Regions from separate parts of the Alteromonas sp. AMM-1 genome, predicted to be linked through region 1. Evidence: predicted binding sites of a transcription regulator. Region 1 holds the regulator's gene; each other region holds the start of a gene.
The links. The regulator sigma-54, encoded in region 1, starts transcription at its own class of promoters, with help from an activator protein. The targets are predictions, from matches to a motif close to GTTGGCACGNNNNTNGNNT.

Region 1 (4,487 bases):
TATTCTGGCATTAGGGCTGTATTTACCCGGCTTAATGGAAGAGCCACCCAAGCAGGTAATGGATGAAGATGCCCGTGCCCTTACGCCAACCTACCAGGCGCGCAATCTCACCACCACTATATATGACGAAGAAGGCAACCGTATTCAACAAGTCTTTTCATCGCGAATGGAACATTATCAGTTTTTAGGCTTTGTGCTCTTTCTGGCACCGCAATATACTATCTATCAGACATCGGGCGAGCCGCCATGGCAGGTAGTGGCCAGCGAAGGTACACTTTACGATAACAATATGATCCAGTTAGAAAACAACGTGGTGATTGTGAGTAAAAACCCGGACGACTTTGTACAACGGGTTGAAACCGATTATCTGGAAATAGATCTGGACAAACAGTCGATGGTATCAGAAGCTCACGTTGTGATTTCCGGACCTGAATTTACTATTCAAAGCAATGGATTAACGGCCGATTTGCTGAATAAAACTTATGAGTTAAATCAACATGTACAAACCACTTATCAGCCTGCTAACTAGTGCTGCACTAGCTGTGTTAGCAACCACTGCTTATGCAGAACAATCGGACTTTAAAAAGCCGATAGAGCTAAAAGCTGAATCACAATTCTTAGACGGTAAAAATAAAAAGTCGGTGTTTATCGACAACGTACAAATTGTACAAGGCAGCCTGAATATTCTGGCCGACCGGGTAGAAGTAGAAGCCACTGAAGGCAAAGGTAAAGAAGTGTTTTCTGCCACGGGCAAGCCTGCTATTTACCGCCAAAAGCTGGATGATGGTCGCACAGTGGAAGCCAAGGCATTTGAAATTCGCTACGAAGTAGGTAGCCGCACGATCTCGCTAACCGGCAAAGCAGAACTACTGCAAAACAGCTCTGTGGTGAAAGGTGACTCTATTGTGTACAACATGGAAAAAGAGCAACTGATCGCCAAAGGCGATGGCAGTGGCACTGGCCGTGTTACCACGGTATTCAGCACCCAAACTATTGATGCATTAAAGCAGGAAAAGCAAGATAAGCAGGACAAAAAGCCCAAGAATCCCACACCTGATACCGATGCTAAGGAAGACCAGCGCTAATGGCAGTACTCACAGCGAAACACCTGGCAAAATCCTATAAATCCCGCCAGGTGGTACGGGACGTTAGTGTTGAAGTGTCAAGCGGCCAGATTGTAGGTTTACTCGGCCCTAATGGCGCAGGTAAAACCACTACGTTTTACATGATCGTTGGATTGGTGCCACTGGACAAAGGCGACATACGCATTGGCGACATGGATCTAACCCGCCAGCCCATGCATGAACGCGCGCGCCATGGCATTGGCTATTTGCCGCAGGAAGCGTCTATTTTTCGCAAACTCAGCGTATTCGACAACATCATGGCTATTCTGCAAACGCGTAAAGATTTAAGTGCAGATGAACGCCAGAATGAAGCCGATGCCCTGCTTGATGAATTTAATATCAACCATATACGCAATAGTACAGGCATGAGTTTATCGGGTGGTGAGCGCCGTCGGGTAGAGATTGCCCGGGCTCTGGCGGCCAATCCCAAATTTATTTTGCTGGACGAACCCTTTGCAGGTGTTGACCCAATTTCGGTTAATGATATAAAGAAGATCATTCAGCATTTGCGGGATAGGGATATCGGTATATTAATTACCGACCACAACGTGCGGGAAACCCTTGATGTGTGCGAGAAAGCATACATAGTGAGCCAGGGTGAACTGATAGCCCAGGGCACCGCAGAAGAGGTTTTAAGTAATCAAAAAGTGAAGGATGTATACCTTGGTGAGCAATTCAGGCTATAGTTAAGGTAAATATGAAAAAGCTTGATGCAATACCCCATCCAATAACAGGGCGTTAAGAAAAGAAGTAGATGAAACCATCTTTACAACTCAAATTTAGTCAACAACTTACCATGACGCCGCAGTTACAGCAGGCTATTAAGCTGCTGCAACTTTCTACGCTGGATTTACAGCAGGAAATTCAGGAAGCACTAGACGCTAATCCACTGCTGGAAATAGACGAAAGTAGCGATACCGACCACTTTGAAAGAAACAACCTGGATGCCGACAACGAGGCGCAACCCAGTACCAGCAGCGACAGTATGGATACCAACGAAGCGCTGGAGAAGAACGAATTACCCGATGAACTTCCCATCGACAGCACCTGGGACGAATACTACTCAGCAGGCTCGGCCCCTGCACCGGGCCCGTCATCTAACGACGACGAACAAATTTTTCAGGGTGAAACCACCGACAACATTCAGGACCATTTGCTTTGGCAGATGCGTTTAACCCCATTCAGCGATGTAGACCGGGCTATAGCTATCGCTATCATCGACTCAATTGACGAATCAGGATATTTAACGGTTAGCCTGGACGACATTCTTCAAAGCGTAAATTCTGAAGACGATGTGGATGAGCCCATAGAAATGGACGAAGTGGAATGCGTACTGAAACGCATTCAAATGTTCGACCCGATTGGTTCTGGTTCACGGACGCCACAGGAGTGCCTTCTGGTTCAGTTAAAGCAATTTGCCGAAGATACGCCCTGGCTGAACGAAGCAAAAATGCTGATCGACGAATACGCCGACTTACTTGGCAGTAAAGATTATCGAACCCTTATGCGTAAATCGCGTCTAAAAGAGGACGATTTGCGTGAAGCCATGCGTTTGTTGCAAACACTTAACCCCCGTCCTGGCAGTGCTCTTATTACCAAAGAGCCTGAATACGTGATCCCGGATGTGTCGGTGACCAAGCGCAATGGTCGATGGATGGTAGAACTCAATCCGGATAGTTTACCGAAACTGAGCGTTAACCAGCAGTACGCGGCCATGAGTCGCCAAGCGCGTAACAGCTCAGATTCACAGTTTATCCGTTCACATATGCAGGAAGCCAAATGGTTCATTAAGAGCCTGGAATCGCGTAACGAAACGCTGATGAAAGTGGCAAACTGTATTGTGCAACAGCAACTTGGCTTTTTTGAACACGGGCCGGAAATGATGAAGCCCATGGTACTGAATGACGTGGCAGAAATGGTAGATATGCACGAGTCCACCATTTCGCGCGTGACAACACAAAAGTACATGCACACACCGCGTGGTATTTTTGAGTTGAAGTACTTCTTCTCCAGCCATGTTGCCACTGAGTCTGGCGGCGAATGTTCGTCTACAGCAATTCGTGCGTTAATTAAGAAACTGGTTGCCGCAGAAAAGCCCAGTAAACCGCTCAGCGATAGCAAGATTGCTCAATTGTTGGCTGATCAAGGCATTATGGTTGCCCGGCGGACAATAGCAAAATACCGGGAATCGCTTTCGATTCCACCGTCTAACCAACGCAAGAGCCTCATTTAGGCTGAAATATAAGGAAGACGAACTATGCAAATTAATCTTTCAGGTCATCACGTTGAGATTACCGATTCTTTGCGTAATTATGTTGAGACAAAATTTACTAAACTGGAGCGACACTTCGATCACATATCCAATGTGCATGTGATCCTGAATGTTGAAAAACTGAGTCAAAAAGCGGAAGCTACAGTGCACTTAAGCGGTGCTGAAGTGTTTGCTTCGTCTGAAGATTCCGATATGTACGCGGCGATTGATAGCATGGTAGACAAACTGGATAGACAGGTTATCAAGCACAAGGAAAAGCTCAAAAAACATTAAGTCACCAACCTTATGAATATACAAGCGTTAGTGAGCCTGGACCGCACCGAGTGTGCGGTTCAGTGCAATAGCAAGAAACGAATTCTTGAAATTATCAGTGATATCGCCGCTCAGACGAGTCCCGAAATCGACAAGGAAACAGTGCTCAGTGCATTGATGGCCAGGGAGAAAGTAGGCAGTACTGGTATTGGCAATGGTATTGCACTGCCGCACGGCAGGCTGGCAGATTTATCCAAAGTGACCGCCGTGGTGGTGACGACTACGCCCGCTATTGACTTTGACGCCATTGACGATAAGCCCGTCGATATTTTCTTTGCGATATTAGTGCCGGAAAATCAAACTCAAGGCCACTTGCAGACTTTGGCAACTATCGCAGGTAAACTCAGTCAGAAAGATATTATCAAAGCCATTCGTGGAGCCGAAACCAAAGAAGAGGTTATTGCTGCTCTCTGTGATGGTTGAACAACCGGCTAACAAGGAACTGGGCTACACATGAAACTCATCATTATCAGCGGGCGCTCTGGCTCAGGTAAATCTGTTGCGTTACGCGCACTGGAAGACCTGGGTTATTACTGTGTTGACAACATTCCGGTAAATTTGCTGCCCACGCTTACTCACACTGTAGTAGATGAATACGATCAGGTTGCGGTAAGTATTGATGTGCGTAACCTGCCAAAAGACCCGGATGAATTGGTTGAAATTCTGGATTATTTGCCCTCGTCCTGGACAATGACCATCGTGTATATTGATGCCAGCGACGATATCCTGGTTAAGCGATTCAGCGAAACACGTCGTTTGCATCCACTGGCAAAGCTTAA
Region 2 (4,487 bases), on a different contig from region 1:
TCGGTTTCACCTTGCTGGTAAGTCAGCCAAATGCGATTGATTTTTGCGGGTGTTAAATCAGGCGATAGTCTGAGCGCCTCATCCAATGCCGTTGCTGCATCAGCGTACTGATGAAGCATCAGATGCAGAGCACCTTTAAAGTTAAGCAGATAAGCACTTTGTGGCTCTGCTCCCAACAATTGCTTTACGGCCATTAATGCGCGCTCAGGTTGATTGGCTCTGGCCATCACCACGGCATATACGGTTTGAATTTCGGTTGAGTCCGGATAACGCTGTTGCAATACGGTAAGTTTTTCAGCTCCGCGGTCCAGTAAGCCACGGGCGAGTAAAATTTTAACTTCCAGCAACTGCGCGTCAATTCGCTTAGGGTAAGTACTGATGAAGGTTTGCCAACTACCCAGTGCTTTAAATACGGTACCTTGCTCTATGAATAACTCAATCAACAACGCGTATGCAGTTGGTGCTTCCGTTAGTAATAGATCCTGGTTTGCTTCCAGAACCTTTATCGCCTCTGCCCGCTGCCCGAGTTGCACCTGAGTTTTAGCCAGCAGAACGATAGTCTGCGGAAAATAGGCCTTTTCCTTGTAAAGGTGTTCAAACTGAGTAATGGCGGTTTCAAGCGTACCTTCCTGGTAGGCAATTAACCCCTGTAAATACATTAATTCATCTGAAGGCTCGGTCAGCGAAGCCCTCAGTTTTTCAATTTGATTTTTTACAGCCTGAAGTTGCAACGCCCGTTCGGTGTTGCTTGTCAGGCTATTACTTACCAGCAGCGCGTAAGGGTCCTGGGGCGACTGCTTCAATATCGCATCAACCGTGCTTAGCGCCTGAGCGTCGTCGTTGGCGGCCAGATACAAATCGGCCATAATTCTCAGCACCAGGGGATGCTCAGGGTTTATCTGAAAAGCCAGTGCGGCATAATCCAATGCCTGCTCAATCTTTCCCTGTCCCTGACTCACCTGTGCCATGGCAAGCCAAACGCGAATATCAGTATCGTTGAATTTACGCGCTTGTTGTAAATGACGATTCGCGGCTTTCCAGTTTCGCGTTTTTATAGCGATACCGGCAAGCCCAAGGGGTTGCTCGATGTCATCAGCTATCTCGCCACGCAGGTTATAGCTTTCCCTCGCGCAGGTTTCTTCCTGCAGCGCCATACAGGATTCGGCCCGGGCCAGTAGCCAGTATGCTTTTTGGCTGTCCGGGAACGCTACATAACCCGCAAAATCCTTTATTACTTCATACTCACGTACAGCTAACAGCGCATCCGCCCACTCTCTGGCGAACAGGGATTCATCTGCACCACGCTTTATTGCGTCGTTGAACGTAATAACTGCTTGAGGATAGGCCTTTTGCCGGCTCTGGATCTTGCCAAGCAAAGCCAGTGCAGGCAAATATTCGGGCATTGCTTGCTGACAACGCTTAAGGTGAATCAGCGCGGTATCCGCATCGCCTTGTTCGTAACTGAATTCGGCTTTTTCACACTCGATTGACGCCGTATCAGATTGTGACTCAGCATTTACCCCCCCAATAACAAGGAGTAATACTACTACTTTCGTGAGTCTTGTAACGGCGGCGTATGCCATTTGCTTACCAAAAATAATTGAGTACAAAGGTAATTTTATATCCTGTAACCGGGGCATAGTGATTGCCATAATATTACGAATTTTAAAAAGCAAAAAGGCTGGGATCCCAGCCTTTTCTTAACCATGTGTGTTTTTGCGCTACTTACGACGTTTCAGTGCAAGGGTGGCGATCAGACCACCAAACAACAAAAAGAATACGGGTGGTGCGGGTACTTCTTCACCAGGCGTGTTACCTGGCGGCACATACGTGAACAATTGATTGTGCAGTTCAACCGTACCTGTATAAGACAGCGCTGCAAAACCGCCATCGAGACTACCGGTACCACTGGTGATGTCTGCATTGGGAGCTAACACCGAACCGTTCCAGCCGTCGCCATTAAAACCAATTGAGGTGTAATCGTAGAAGTTCCACAATACCAGAGAGGCAACCTGTTTTGTAAAGTTACCAAAAGCCTTAGCGTTAATACTCAACGCACCGGTACCTGCCACGTTAATAATAATTGGCACTGTGGGCGTAAAACCAAAACTAAAGCTACCGTTTAACAAATCAGAACCGTTGATATTAAATACCAGCAGATCATCGCTACTGGTCGATTCAAACTTCAGGTTATTCATATCTGACGTGTTAAACGTACCGTTAGCAGTAAGTGACTTGTAATAATTACTGTCGTCAATCACGCTTTGATAAATCGCATCAAACTGATTTTGAAGCACACTCTGACTTTGCTGAACGACAGCACCACTGCCGTTTAAAATCAGGTTTGTACTGCCAGCCGAACCGCCGTAAACAATATTACCGTTTTGGGTTTTTACATCGTTTGCAGTGATGTTGCCAACAACGGTTACAGCGTCAACCACGGGGTCTGCCGCTATACGGCTTGCAACATCCAGCGACTTGCCAGCCATATCGATGTTGCCACCAATCATGATGCGGCCTTCGATATCACTGCTGGTGTTCAGATCGTTTTTCAAAATCAGGTTATAGGTACCTACATTTTCAACGGACGCTACTGTGCTCATCGACACGACAACGGCTAACGACGCTAATAATTGATTAAGTGTTTTCAAAGATATGTACCTTATTTCTTCCCTGCCGCTCTTAAACAAACGTCAAAGCAAATATCGATCCAAAAAATAACCATATGAATTTTATGATTAAATTATTTAAAAAAAACCAACTTCTTAAAAAGTGATAAAAATCCTGACAGATCGTACCACTTGTTTTTAAGCGCCCGCTATGGTCATTTTATCCAGTAACACAGACCCCGTGCTTACGCTGCCACGAGCGTCCTGCTGCGCACCAATTGCAACGATGTTGGCAAACATGTCCTGCAACGTGCCGGCAATGGTTATTTCGTGAACCGGATACTGAACAATACCGTTTTCTACCCAAAACCCAGCGGCACCTCGCGAATAATCGCCGGTAACGATATTCACACCCTGTCCCATGAGTTCAGTAACCCATAAACCTGTACCCATGGTTTTGAGCAGTTCGGCATCGCTTTGCCCCGTATGGTTCACAATCAGGTTGTGAATACCACCCGCGTGGCCGTTAGTGACTGTATTGAGCTTTCGGGCCGAATAACTGGTATACAGATAGGTTGAGAGCAAGCCGTCCTCAACAATCGTCATGTCGCGGGTTGCCACACCTTCACTGTCGAAGTTACTGCTTGCCAGCGCACCTTTCAAATGTGGTCGCTCAATGATATTAAGCCAGGATGGGAAAACCTGAGTACCCAGCTTGTCCAACAGGAACGACGAGCGACGATAAAGTGACCCACCGCTGATGGCGCCAATGTAATGCCCAAATAGTCCTGCCGCAATTTGCTTGTCGATCAGTACCGGCACCGTTGCGGTTTTGATTTTTCGTGCACCTAAGCGATCTACCGTTGCTTTTGCCGCTTCCTTGCCTACCTGTTGAGGGCTGTCCAGTAAGCTGGCATTGCGATTAACGGTATAGGCGTAGTCGCGCTGCATATCTTCGCCCTGACTGCCAATTACCATACAGCTAAGGCTATAGCGACTGCTGGTGTATCCCGCATTGATCCCATGCGTGTTGCCATACACCCGTAGTCCAATGTTGGCGTTGTAACTGGCACCATCGGTATTGGTTATCCGCTCATCGTAATCCAGCGCAGCGCTTTCCGCAGCAATGGCGGTTTGAATGGCCTTTTCGGGGTCCAGCGGAATCGGATGATATAATTCTAAATCCGGAAACTCAGTAGCCATCAACTCTGCGTCGGCAAGGCCGGTACAAGGGTCTTCACTGGTGTAACGGGCGATATCCACAGCCTTTTCAACGGCCAGTGTCAATGCTGACATACTGAGATCGGCTGTAGACGCACTGCCCTTGTGCTTACCCACGTACACGCTGATGCCCAGTCCGCCATCATTGGTAAATTCAATATTTTCAACTTCACGCATACGGGAGGATACGGAGATCCCTTCCACTTTCGACATGCTGGCTTCAGCCTGCGTTGCCCCTTTTTTCAGTGCCAGACTCAGTACATCGGCAACTTTAGATTGAATTTCTGCGAGTTGTTGTTCGATTTGCATAGAAGTTTCGCTATAAATGTCCATTGTTCATGGGCTACAATTTACTATTATTCAGTTTAACACGAGAGTCCCATGACCGACCCGAGTCAATACGATGACGAAAACCAGGTTAGCAACGACGACTATCCCGGTTTTGATGAGCCCGTCAGTAAATCCGAACTCAAACGTCAGTCTGCCCAACAACAGCGAGTTGGTGAACAGCTGGTTAATTTGTCTGACGCACACTTAAAAACCATCCCGCTCGATGACGAGTTGGGTGATGCCGTCGCTTTGGCCCGCCGGATAAACCGCAAAAAAGATGGTTATCGCCGTCAGTTGCAGTTTATTGGAAAGCTAATGCGCAGCCGC
Region 3 (4,487 bases), on a different contig from region 1:
CACCCCATCTGGCGATTCAATACCAGTAAATTCACCGCCCTGGCTGAAAATTAACTTCGCAGCTGTTACGCCGTTACCGGTATTGGTGCCTGCAGAATTGACGGCGGTCGTAGGGTCTGAATCCGTGCCGTCAGAGTTCACCAAGTCAACCAGCGTGTCGTCTACCGAGGCAACTACATACCATTCGTTGTCGCTACCTACTGCATTGTCTTTAATGAAATAATAGGTCATAACATGGCTGTCACCCAGCGAGTCATAAACAGTTACCGAGGTAGCGGCGTTATAGGTTAATGGGTCTTCCGGGTCGAAGCTGGCTGGATCCAGCGCGCCTTCACCTGCTGGCAGGTTCATGCGAATATCAACTTCACCGGTTTGCTGTGGATTACCTGATGAATCAGGAATACGCACAGGAACCGTTGTACTTAACGCCACTGAAGCGCTGGTACCATCGGAGTTAACCGGAAAACCAACCAGATTATCGCCCGCACTGTTTACCACAAAGTTGTCGGCGTCGAGTTTAAACTGACCGGCACGGGTAAACGAAAAATCGCGTGAGGTAATTTCTGGTACTGTGGCAAAAAAGCCGTTGCCGGTGATCGCTAAATCCAATGCGGTATTAGTGAACTGTAAACTACCCTGGGTAAACTGCTGCGCAACTTCCTGGGTTAATACACCGTCACCTACTTTTGTTTTACCGCCCGCCAATAATGATGTCGCATATACGTCACCAAACTCAGCACGCGATTCCTTAAAACCTACCGTGTTGACGTTGGCAATGTTATTGGCGGTGGTGTCCAAATCTTTTTGTGCGGCAGATACGCCACTTAATGCAATATTAAAAGACATGAGTTTTCTCTCCTACTAACTGCCGATTTGAATGACGTCTTTAAGATTAATGCTGACATCACCTGCTAAATTCAAAATAATGCCCTGACTGCTGCTTGCCAGGCTCACACTGCTAACGTGTCGGTTGATAGCGGTGGAAATAGCCACCCCTTCACCATTAGCTTCACCAGATGCACTAACAATGTATTCGCCGGCCGGCATAATATTGCCGCGGCTGTCAGTGCCATCCCAACTGAACTGGATGTTACCTGCCGCTTGCGTGCCGGCATTGATTACCCTTACCACTTCGCCGTTTGGACTGGTAATGGTAATTTCCATGTTCTGAACAGTTTGATCGTTTACCACTACACCGCTGACACCTGCGCCATCAGTAGCCATGTAGCCAATGTTGCTTTCTACCAGTACGTTCTGACCAATCAGCCCAGACGCCTGTAACGCCTGATTTGACGTCATTGAAGTGGCAAAAGTCTCAAACTTTTCGTTGAGTTTGTTGATGCCATCCGCAGTAGTGAACTGGGTCATTTGCGACACCATCTGATCATTGTCTACCGGCTTGGTAGGATCCTGGTTCGCTAACTGCTCGGTCAGCAAGGCGAAAAAGTCTTCCTGACTCAGTGCTTGCTCAGAACCATCGACTACCGGAACCGTCTCGTCCTGCCAGTACAGGTTGTCGGTTAAGCCTGTTGTGGTGTTGATTATACTCACAATAGTATCCTCTTAATGGCCAGCCATTACTGGCCCTGGCCAAGCATCATTACGCGACGGAAGATGCGTTTGGCGGTATCAGCTACCTGAATGTTGGTTTCGTAGGCTTTTGACGCAGACATCATATCGGCCATCTCTTCCACAATGTTCACATTGGGCTTGTAGATATAGCCATTTTCATCTGCCAATGGGTTGTTAGGCGCATACTCAACGTTAAGTGGTTTGTTGCTTTCTACCACGCCCAGCACTTTTACTTCGGTGCCTTTCATCTGGTCGTTTGAGGCGCGTTGCAGTTCAGCGGCAAAAACAGCATGACGTGCGCGGTAAGTTTCACCTGCACTACTGCTCACAGTATTGGCGTTAGCTATGTTGCTGGCTGTGGTATTCAGGCGAACACTTTCTGCATGCATACCCGATTCAGAAATTGACATAACATCAAATAAACTCATTGCCCTTGTCCTCCGCTAATCGCTTTTTTCATGCCTTTAATTTTGCCATCCAGAAACTGAATGCTGGCCTGATAGCGCATCGATGCGTCTAAGAATTCATTACGCTCGCGCTGCACTTCCACCGTATTGCCGTCACCCGTATCCGGTTGAGAAGGAATGCGGAAACCAATTTCCGCTGACGAGGTCATGCCGCCGCTGATATGTTTTTCATGAGTACGTGTCATTTTTTGACCGCTTGCATACTGCGCCGAAGCCATAGCTTGTTGAAAGTTTATGCCTCGGGCCTTATAGCCAGGGGTGTTGGCGTTTGCCAGGTTACCGGCGCTCACTTCCATTATGTCGTTGCGAATATTCAACGCCTGTTGATGGAAGCCTGTGAGTTTGTCTAGATTAATTGCCATGAGCACTACTCCTAATACTTAGTCACAACTAAGCAAAGGGAGTGCCAATAGAATAAAAATTGGATATTTATTTAAGGAATAAAGCTAAATCAATTAGTTAACTAATCTTTCTTAGCGTAATACAACCCAGGGTTGCATTTTATCATGCGGTAACTCTCTGCCGCAGAGGCAACTGACTCTGACGCGCCAAGGAAGAGAATGCCGCTTGGTTGGAGTTGAGCGGCAATTTGTTGCAGTATTTTTTGCTTGATGTCGGTAGAAAAATAAATCAACACATTGCGGCAAAATACAATGTCAAACTTACCCAGCATGGAATAGCTGTGTAGCAGGTTCAGACTGCGGAAACTCACCATACGACGAACCTCGGCATTAACTTGCATCATGCCGCTTTCGTGCTGCGAAAAATAGCGCTGGCGGCGTTCTGCCGATAATCCGCGCGATAGTGACAGCTCATCGTACAAACCCTGCTCACATTTCTTAAGCATGTTGCTGGACAAATCCGTTGCCACTATTTCAACACTAAGGCTCTTTGCCGCAGGACTTTTGCGCTGGTATTCCAGTACAGACATCCCAATAGAATAAGGCTCCTGCCCTGAAGAACATGCAGCACTCCAAATACGCAATCTACGTTGCCGGGTGGCAAGATCGGGCAAAATCTGGTTGATGAGCAATTCAAATGGATACGTATCGCGAAACCACAATGTTTCATTTGTGGTCATAGCGTCGATGACTTGTTGCAATAAGGCGCGGTTGTGGCCGGAAATCGCGATTCCCAGCAATTCGTCCATACTGGCCAGTTGATGCTCGTACAACAACCCGGCCAGGCGACTTCTTACCAAATACTGCTTATTATCGCCCAGCACAATACCACATTGCTGCTCAAGAAAATCCCTGAACCTGCGGTACCCTTCAGGTGATACATCCTTATTAACCAATCGGTTAGTACTCCGTTCGCTTATTCAGTGGGGCCAAGCCATTTTTGAACAGCTGTCGCCAGTTCATCCGGGTGGAACTTGGCGATAAAATCATCTGCACCGACTTTCTTAACCATCGCCTGGTTAAATACGCCACTCAATGACGTGTGGAGCACAACATGTAATTTTTGTAACTCAGGGGTATTCTTGATTTCAGCGGTCAGTGTGTAGCCATCCATTTCAGGCATTTCGATATCCGATACCAGCACACCCACTTTGTCTGTCACATCGCCGGTTTCAGCTGCAATCTCTTTCAACCGGTTCAATGCCTCAAGGCCGTTTTTAGCCATCTCAATTTCAAGCCCTAACGTTGTGAGGGCTCGCTTCACCTGATTTCTTGCCACCGATGAATCATCGGCGATAAATATTATTTTATCTTTGTGGGCATCGGTATTCAGTTTACTGGCAACGTCGGCACTCACCTCAGTATTGAGCGGCGAAATTTCATTGAGGATCTTTTCTACGTCCAGAATCTCAACCAATTCTTTATCTACTTCGGTCACCGCGGTCAAATAACTCGCTCTGCCAGTGCCTTGAGGCGGCGGCATAATCGCATCCCAATTGGTATTGATGATGCGTTCAACTGCACCAACCAGGAACCCCTGCACTGAACGGTTATACTCAGCAATGACAATGAATGCCGTTTTTAAATCTTCAATACGGCGACCACCGGTTGCCATACTTAAATCAATCACTGAAATGGTTTGTCCGCGAATATGTGCCACGCCTCGAACCAAAGGATTGAGCTTTGGCATTGAGGTGAGCGCAGGGCATTGCAACACTTCCCGGACTTTAAACACATTAATCCCGAATCGTTGCCGGCCATTAAGACGGAACAGCAACAATTCCAGTCGGTTTTGTCCGACCAACTGCGTGCGCTGATTTACCGAATCCATAATTCCAGACATACATCACCTCAGTGTTAAATATGGGCACAAACCTTGCTGCCCTGCTGTTATTCACGATGGTGTCAATTAAACGTCACTGTGACTCATTCATCGCAAAACTTGCTGATTTACTTTAATAATAGTCAAAATGAAAACATCTGAACATGAAAAAAATTAAAAGATTTTTTACACACCTTAAGAGCGCGTTCATCTTGACCACAGCTA
Region 4 (4,487 bases), on a different contig from region 1:
CAATCTGGCGCTATGGGGCATGCTGATTATTAGCCTTGGACTGGTGAGGTTTTTACTGCCAATCCCGTTAATTCAGCGTGCACTGGCTCCGGTAATGAATGGCTTTTTGTTGTGCTTTGGTACGTGTAGTGTGCTGCTCATCCGTTTGTTTAACCCCATCACTATTACGCGCAACATTCACGGGCAGTTAAGTAAGCAAAGCTGGTATCTGATTGTGGCCAATCACCTTAGCTACCTCGATATTGTGCTGTTAATTGAGTTTGCCAGTTTTCGCATTCCGGCCCCTAAGTTCTTCCTGAAACAAGAACTGATTTGGATGCCATTTGTAGGCCTGGGTGCGTGGGCGTTAGAAATGCCATTCATGAAGCGGTACTCACAACAGTACCTGAAAAAGCATCCGGAAAAGCGCGGCGCAGATATTGAAACCACCAAGCGCTCCTGCCAGAAGTTTCGCCATCAGCCCACTACCGTAATCAACTTTGTTGAAGGTACGCGCTTCACACCGCAAAAGCACACGGCAAAACAAAGCCCATTCCACCATCTGCTGCCTCCTAAGGCGGGTGGCATTGCCTTTACCCTGGCTACCATGGGAGAATTATTCACGCATATTCTGGACGTAACCTTACTGTACCCAGATAACAGCAAACACCCCATGCTGTCGATGGTAGCGGGCCAGATGACCCGTATTATTATTGACGTAAACGTGATTGATGTGCCGGAAGAAGCCATTGGCGATTACTACAACGACGAGGCTTTTAAAACCGGCTTTCAACACTGGGTGAACAGCGTTTGGCAACGCAAGGATCACACTATTACCAGGTTATTGGCAGGAGAATAAATACCCATGCTGACCGCCGCCAGGTTTCGCGAACAATTTTTATCGGTACTCCAGGAATTTGATGCCGGTATCGTTTTAAACAACCCACTATACAATACGCTGGCACTGGCGTTTATTGCAGTCGTCGCCTTTGCATTCCATTTGGGCGGCAGATTGTTTCTGCATTCAGTATTAACCCACTGGATCACTAAAACACAAACCAACTGGGATAACGCCCTTCGCGAGCACGGTTTCTTTAACCGCTTAATTCATCTGGTACCTGCATTAGTGGTGTTTCTGATCACCCCTATTTTGTTAACTGACGACAGCCTGCTTTATGCGGTTGTGATGAAAGCGGCCCTGCTGTATTTAATGCTGATAGCGCTGGTGTCTACCAGTGCGTTGCTCAACACGGTAGAAGACTGGTACAACACCACTGAGTTTGCACAAAAAGCCACGATCACCGGGTTTGTGCAGGTTATCAAGCTGTTACTGGCCATTTTGTTTATTCTGCTCAGTGTGTCGTTAATTGTCGATCGCAGCCCATTACTGCTGCTCTCGGGATTAACCGCCATTGCGGCGGTATTATTGTTGATTTTCCGCGATACCATTTTGGGATTTGTGTCAGGCATACAAATCACCGCGAACCGTTTGTTCAAAAATGGCGACTGGATACAAATAGATAAGTTTAATGTAGATGGCGAAATTATTGAGCTGGGCCTGACTAACGTTAAAGTGCGCAACTGGGACAATACCATTTCAACGCTGCCCACCTATAACCTTACCAACGAATCCATTAAAAACTGGCGGGGTATGCAGGAATCGGGCGGGCGTCGTATCAAGCGCGCCATTAACATCGATATTCACTCGGTAAAATTATACGACAACGAAAGTCTCAAAAAGGTAGCAAAAATTCGCTTTATCGCGGCCTATATCGAAAGCAAAATTCAGGAGTTACAGCGTTACCACAAAAATAACTCCATTGATGAGAATGACCTGCTGAATCGCCGCGCATTAACCAATATTGGTACATTCCGCGCCTACCTTGAGGCTTACCTTACCAAACACCCTAAAATTAATCAGGAAATGACATTAATGGTACGCCAGTTACCGCCCAGTGAATTGGGGATCCCGCTGGAAGTGTATTGTTTTTGCAGCGACAAAGCCTGGGTAAACTACGAAAAAGTACAGGCCGATATTTTTGATCATATCATGGCCATGTTGCCGTTGTTTGAGCTGCGGGCGTATCAGCGTGACTCGCATTTGTCGGCGCTGACTCAGATAGCGCATCAGAACAGCTAATACCAATTCGCTTAAACTGATTTACAGACATAAAAAAAGCGCGATTGCGCTTTTTTTATTTTACTACATTCGCTTGGTAACAGGGGTTATACAATGAGGTAACCCAGTACCAGAGACACTACCAGGCCAGATACACCCAGGTAGCCCATTTCGATTTTCTCGTGTAACGCTTCACTGCCTTGTTTGCTGCTCATGAAGCCAGAAATGATGCTGGTTAAACCTAAGGTAAAGGCCAATAACGCAACACCAAACAAAAGTGCATCAATCCACTCACTCATAATCTTATGTACCCTAGCCAAAATCTGCGCGTATTATGCACCAACCAAATAAAAATGAACATGCGGAATCACAATAATCCAATGAATATTGATTATGGTCAAAAACACCAACAATTAGTCAATACACCTTATTGATAGTGATTACTGCTCGCCAATCCGCGTCACAAAAAACGTAAATTATTGATATTTAAAAAATAAAAATATTGGCCCGGCTATTGCGAAGCCCATATCAAAGCCTGTTTATTGTAACAGCTGTTATACCAATTGCATGAAGAGGATCGCAATGAAAACAATCGCACTTTCAACTTTGTTTGCCGCAACACTGTGTACACTGCCAGCTCTGGCCCATACAGACGAGGATTCAGAGACAGGCAACCAGTGCAATACTCAACTGCATGGCTCAATTAACTATCAGTACGGAAAACTCACAGTCACCACTCAAGAGGGTGATGCTGTGCTGATCACGCCCAAACACGAATTGTTTATAAAGGGCGAAAAAGTGGAGTTGTCGGATGACGAACAACGTTGGGTAAGCGACTACTACACCAGCATTGAAACTGCCATACCCATGACAGTGCAAATTGCTACAGAAGGCCTGCATGTTGCCAGCTTTGCGGTAACTGAAGTATTTTCGGAAATGTTAGGCACCGACAATGAAATGGTGCAGGAGTTTGACGAATTCTTCACCGATCTGAAAGCCGAACTGAACACGCGTTTTTACGCCCCAGATGGCAGCTACCAGTTTAATTCTGAGGGCCTGAATGGTAACAATTGGATTGATGATGCCTGGGAAGACGAGTTTGAGTCTCGCGTGGAAAACCTGGTAGAGAAATCCATGGGACATATGCTCATGGCTATCGGCCGCCAGATGCTATTTGAAGATGGTGATATGGAAGATTTTGCCAGCCGCATGGAAAACTTTGGTGCCACCATAGAAGAGCGCGTTGGCGCACAAACCGAAGCCCTTGAACAAAAAGCCGACGAGCTGTGCACTGTGCTCGCCAAAGCTGACTATGCCGAAACTCGTATGCAGAAACATATTCCGGGTTTAAACGGCTTGGATCTGCTGGAAATCAGCCGCGACTACAAAATGCAAAAGTAACGGATTTACTTAACCGCCAAGTAATTTATACCAATTCGCATAGAAGTTTGCCCTCTCAGAGTGAGTCAAAACGACTTAGATCACGACGCGCACTCTGAGGCATAGCCATTCTATGTCCAGAGGGCGCAACACAGATGTAAGTCGTTTTGGCCACTCCCTTCGGGCAACACTGGCAGACTTTTTAGCGTTGTTATGCTTGCTTGATTTGGAACCACCAAACCTGTGCAACCAAGCCTAGCTAAAAAGCCTGCCAGTGCTGCTGAGTGAGCAAACTTCTATGCGAATTGGTATTAAACCCGCTATTTCAACCCTTTTGCGTGATAGGCGCGTATACTGATGCAAAATCAATTTACGGGCTCTATCATGCAAAACAAGCTCCTGCTGTGCGGATGTGGTTGGTTAGGTGGCTACGCCGCAAAGCACTTTTCATCGCGCTATGTCATTACCGGTACTACTCGCAATCCAAGCAAAGCACAGCAACTCACTGAAGCAGGTATTAGCCCTTTAAAATACGAATTAGGGCAATCCGCTGACGCACTGGCAGACGCAGCCAATAACAGTATTGTGATCCTCAATATTCCGCCCGGCAGACGCAATCCTGACCTCTCTGACTTTACCCGCTCGATGTGTGAATTAATCACCGCGCTGTTTACCAAAGCCAAGCCTGCTTTAGTTATATTCATTAGCACCACATCGGTATACGGCGACAGCGAAGGCGTGATCACTGAAAGCTCAGCCGTTGCACCTTCAACGGCATCAGGGATTGCCCATGTTGAGATTGAACAGCATCTTGTGAGCACCGCCCCGCAACATAGCTATGTACTGAGGCTAGCCGGATTGGTTGGCCCCGACAGGCACCCGGTTAACACCCTTGCAGGGCGCACATTAACGGGCGCCAATCAGTTAGTTAACCTGGTGCATATAGATGACGTGTTACAGGCCATAGAGGCGCTTATACAGTTAAGGCCAACCAACCCAATATGGCACC

Region 2: the regulator sigma-54 is predicted to act here: its motif matches at 2,697-2,715, upstream of ACLR2L_RS04665 (choice-of-anchor A family protein).
Region 3: the regulator sigma-54 is predicted to act here: its motif matches at 2,432-2,450, upstream of flgB (flagellar basal body rod protein FlgB).
Region 4: the regulator sigma-54 is predicted to act here: its motif matches at 2,600-2,618, upstream of ACLR2L_RS03520 (DUF2884 family protein).

What each region holds. Positions count from the first base shown of each region.
Region 1 covers NZ_JBLBUE010000006.1:48,197-52,683, reverse strand. Annotated here, with positions in the region: gene lptC (LPS export ABC transporter periplasmic protein LptC) at 1-529, shown strand, start outside; gene lptA (lipopolysaccharide transport periplasmic protein LptA) at 498-1,085, shown strand; gene lptB (LPS export ABC transporter ATP-binding protein) at 1,085-1,810, shown strand; gene ACLR2L_RS02625 (RNA polymerase factor sigma-54) at 1,879-3,357, shown strand; gene hpf (ribosome hibernation promoting factor) at 3,382-3,669, shown strand; gene ptsN (PTS IIA-like nitrogen regulatory protein PtsN) at 3,682-4,131, shown strand; gene rapZ (RNase adapter RapZ) at 4,162-4,487, shown strand, end outside.
Region 2 covers NZ_JBLBUE010000013.1:38,129-42,615, reverse strand. Annotated here, with positions in the region: gene ACLR2L_RS04670 (tetratricopeptide repeat protein) at 1-1,640, opposite strand, end outside; gene ACLR2L_RS04665 (choice-of-anchor A family protein) at 1,722-2,651, opposite strand; gene pmbA (metalloprotease PmbA) at 2,808-4,139, opposite strand; gene yjgA (ribosome biogenesis factor YjgA) at 4,212-4,487, shown strand, end outside.
Region 3 covers NZ_JBLBUE010000018.1:18,412-22,898, forward strand. Annotated here, with positions in the region: gene flgE (flagellar hook protein FlgE) at 1-846, opposite strand, end outside; gene ACLR2L_RS05770 (flagellar hook assembly protein FlgD) at 862-1,542, opposite strand; gene flgC (flagellar basal body rod protein FlgC) at 1,578-2,000, opposite strand; gene flgB (flagellar basal body rod protein FlgB) at 1,997-2,401, opposite strand; gene ACLR2L_RS05785 (CheR family methyltransferase) at 2,503-3,336, opposite strand; gene ACLR2L_RS05790 (chemotaxis protein CheV) at 3,357-4,283, opposite strand; gene flgA (flagellar basal body P-ring formation chaperone FlgA) at 4,475-4,487, shown strand, end outside.
Region 4 covers NZ_JBLBUE010000009.1:39,384-43,870, forward strand. Annotated here, with positions in the region: gene ACLR2L_RS03505 (acyltransferase) at 1-838, shown strand, start outside; gene ACLR2L_RS03510 (mechanosensitive ion channel family protein) at 845-2,119, shown strand; gene ACLR2L_RS03515 (hypothetical protein) at 2,206-2,397, opposite strand; gene ACLR2L_RS03520 (DUF2884 family protein) at 2,681-3,499, shown strand; gene ACLR2L_RS03525 (NAD-dependent epimerase/dehydratase family protein) at 3,863-4,487, shown strand, end outside.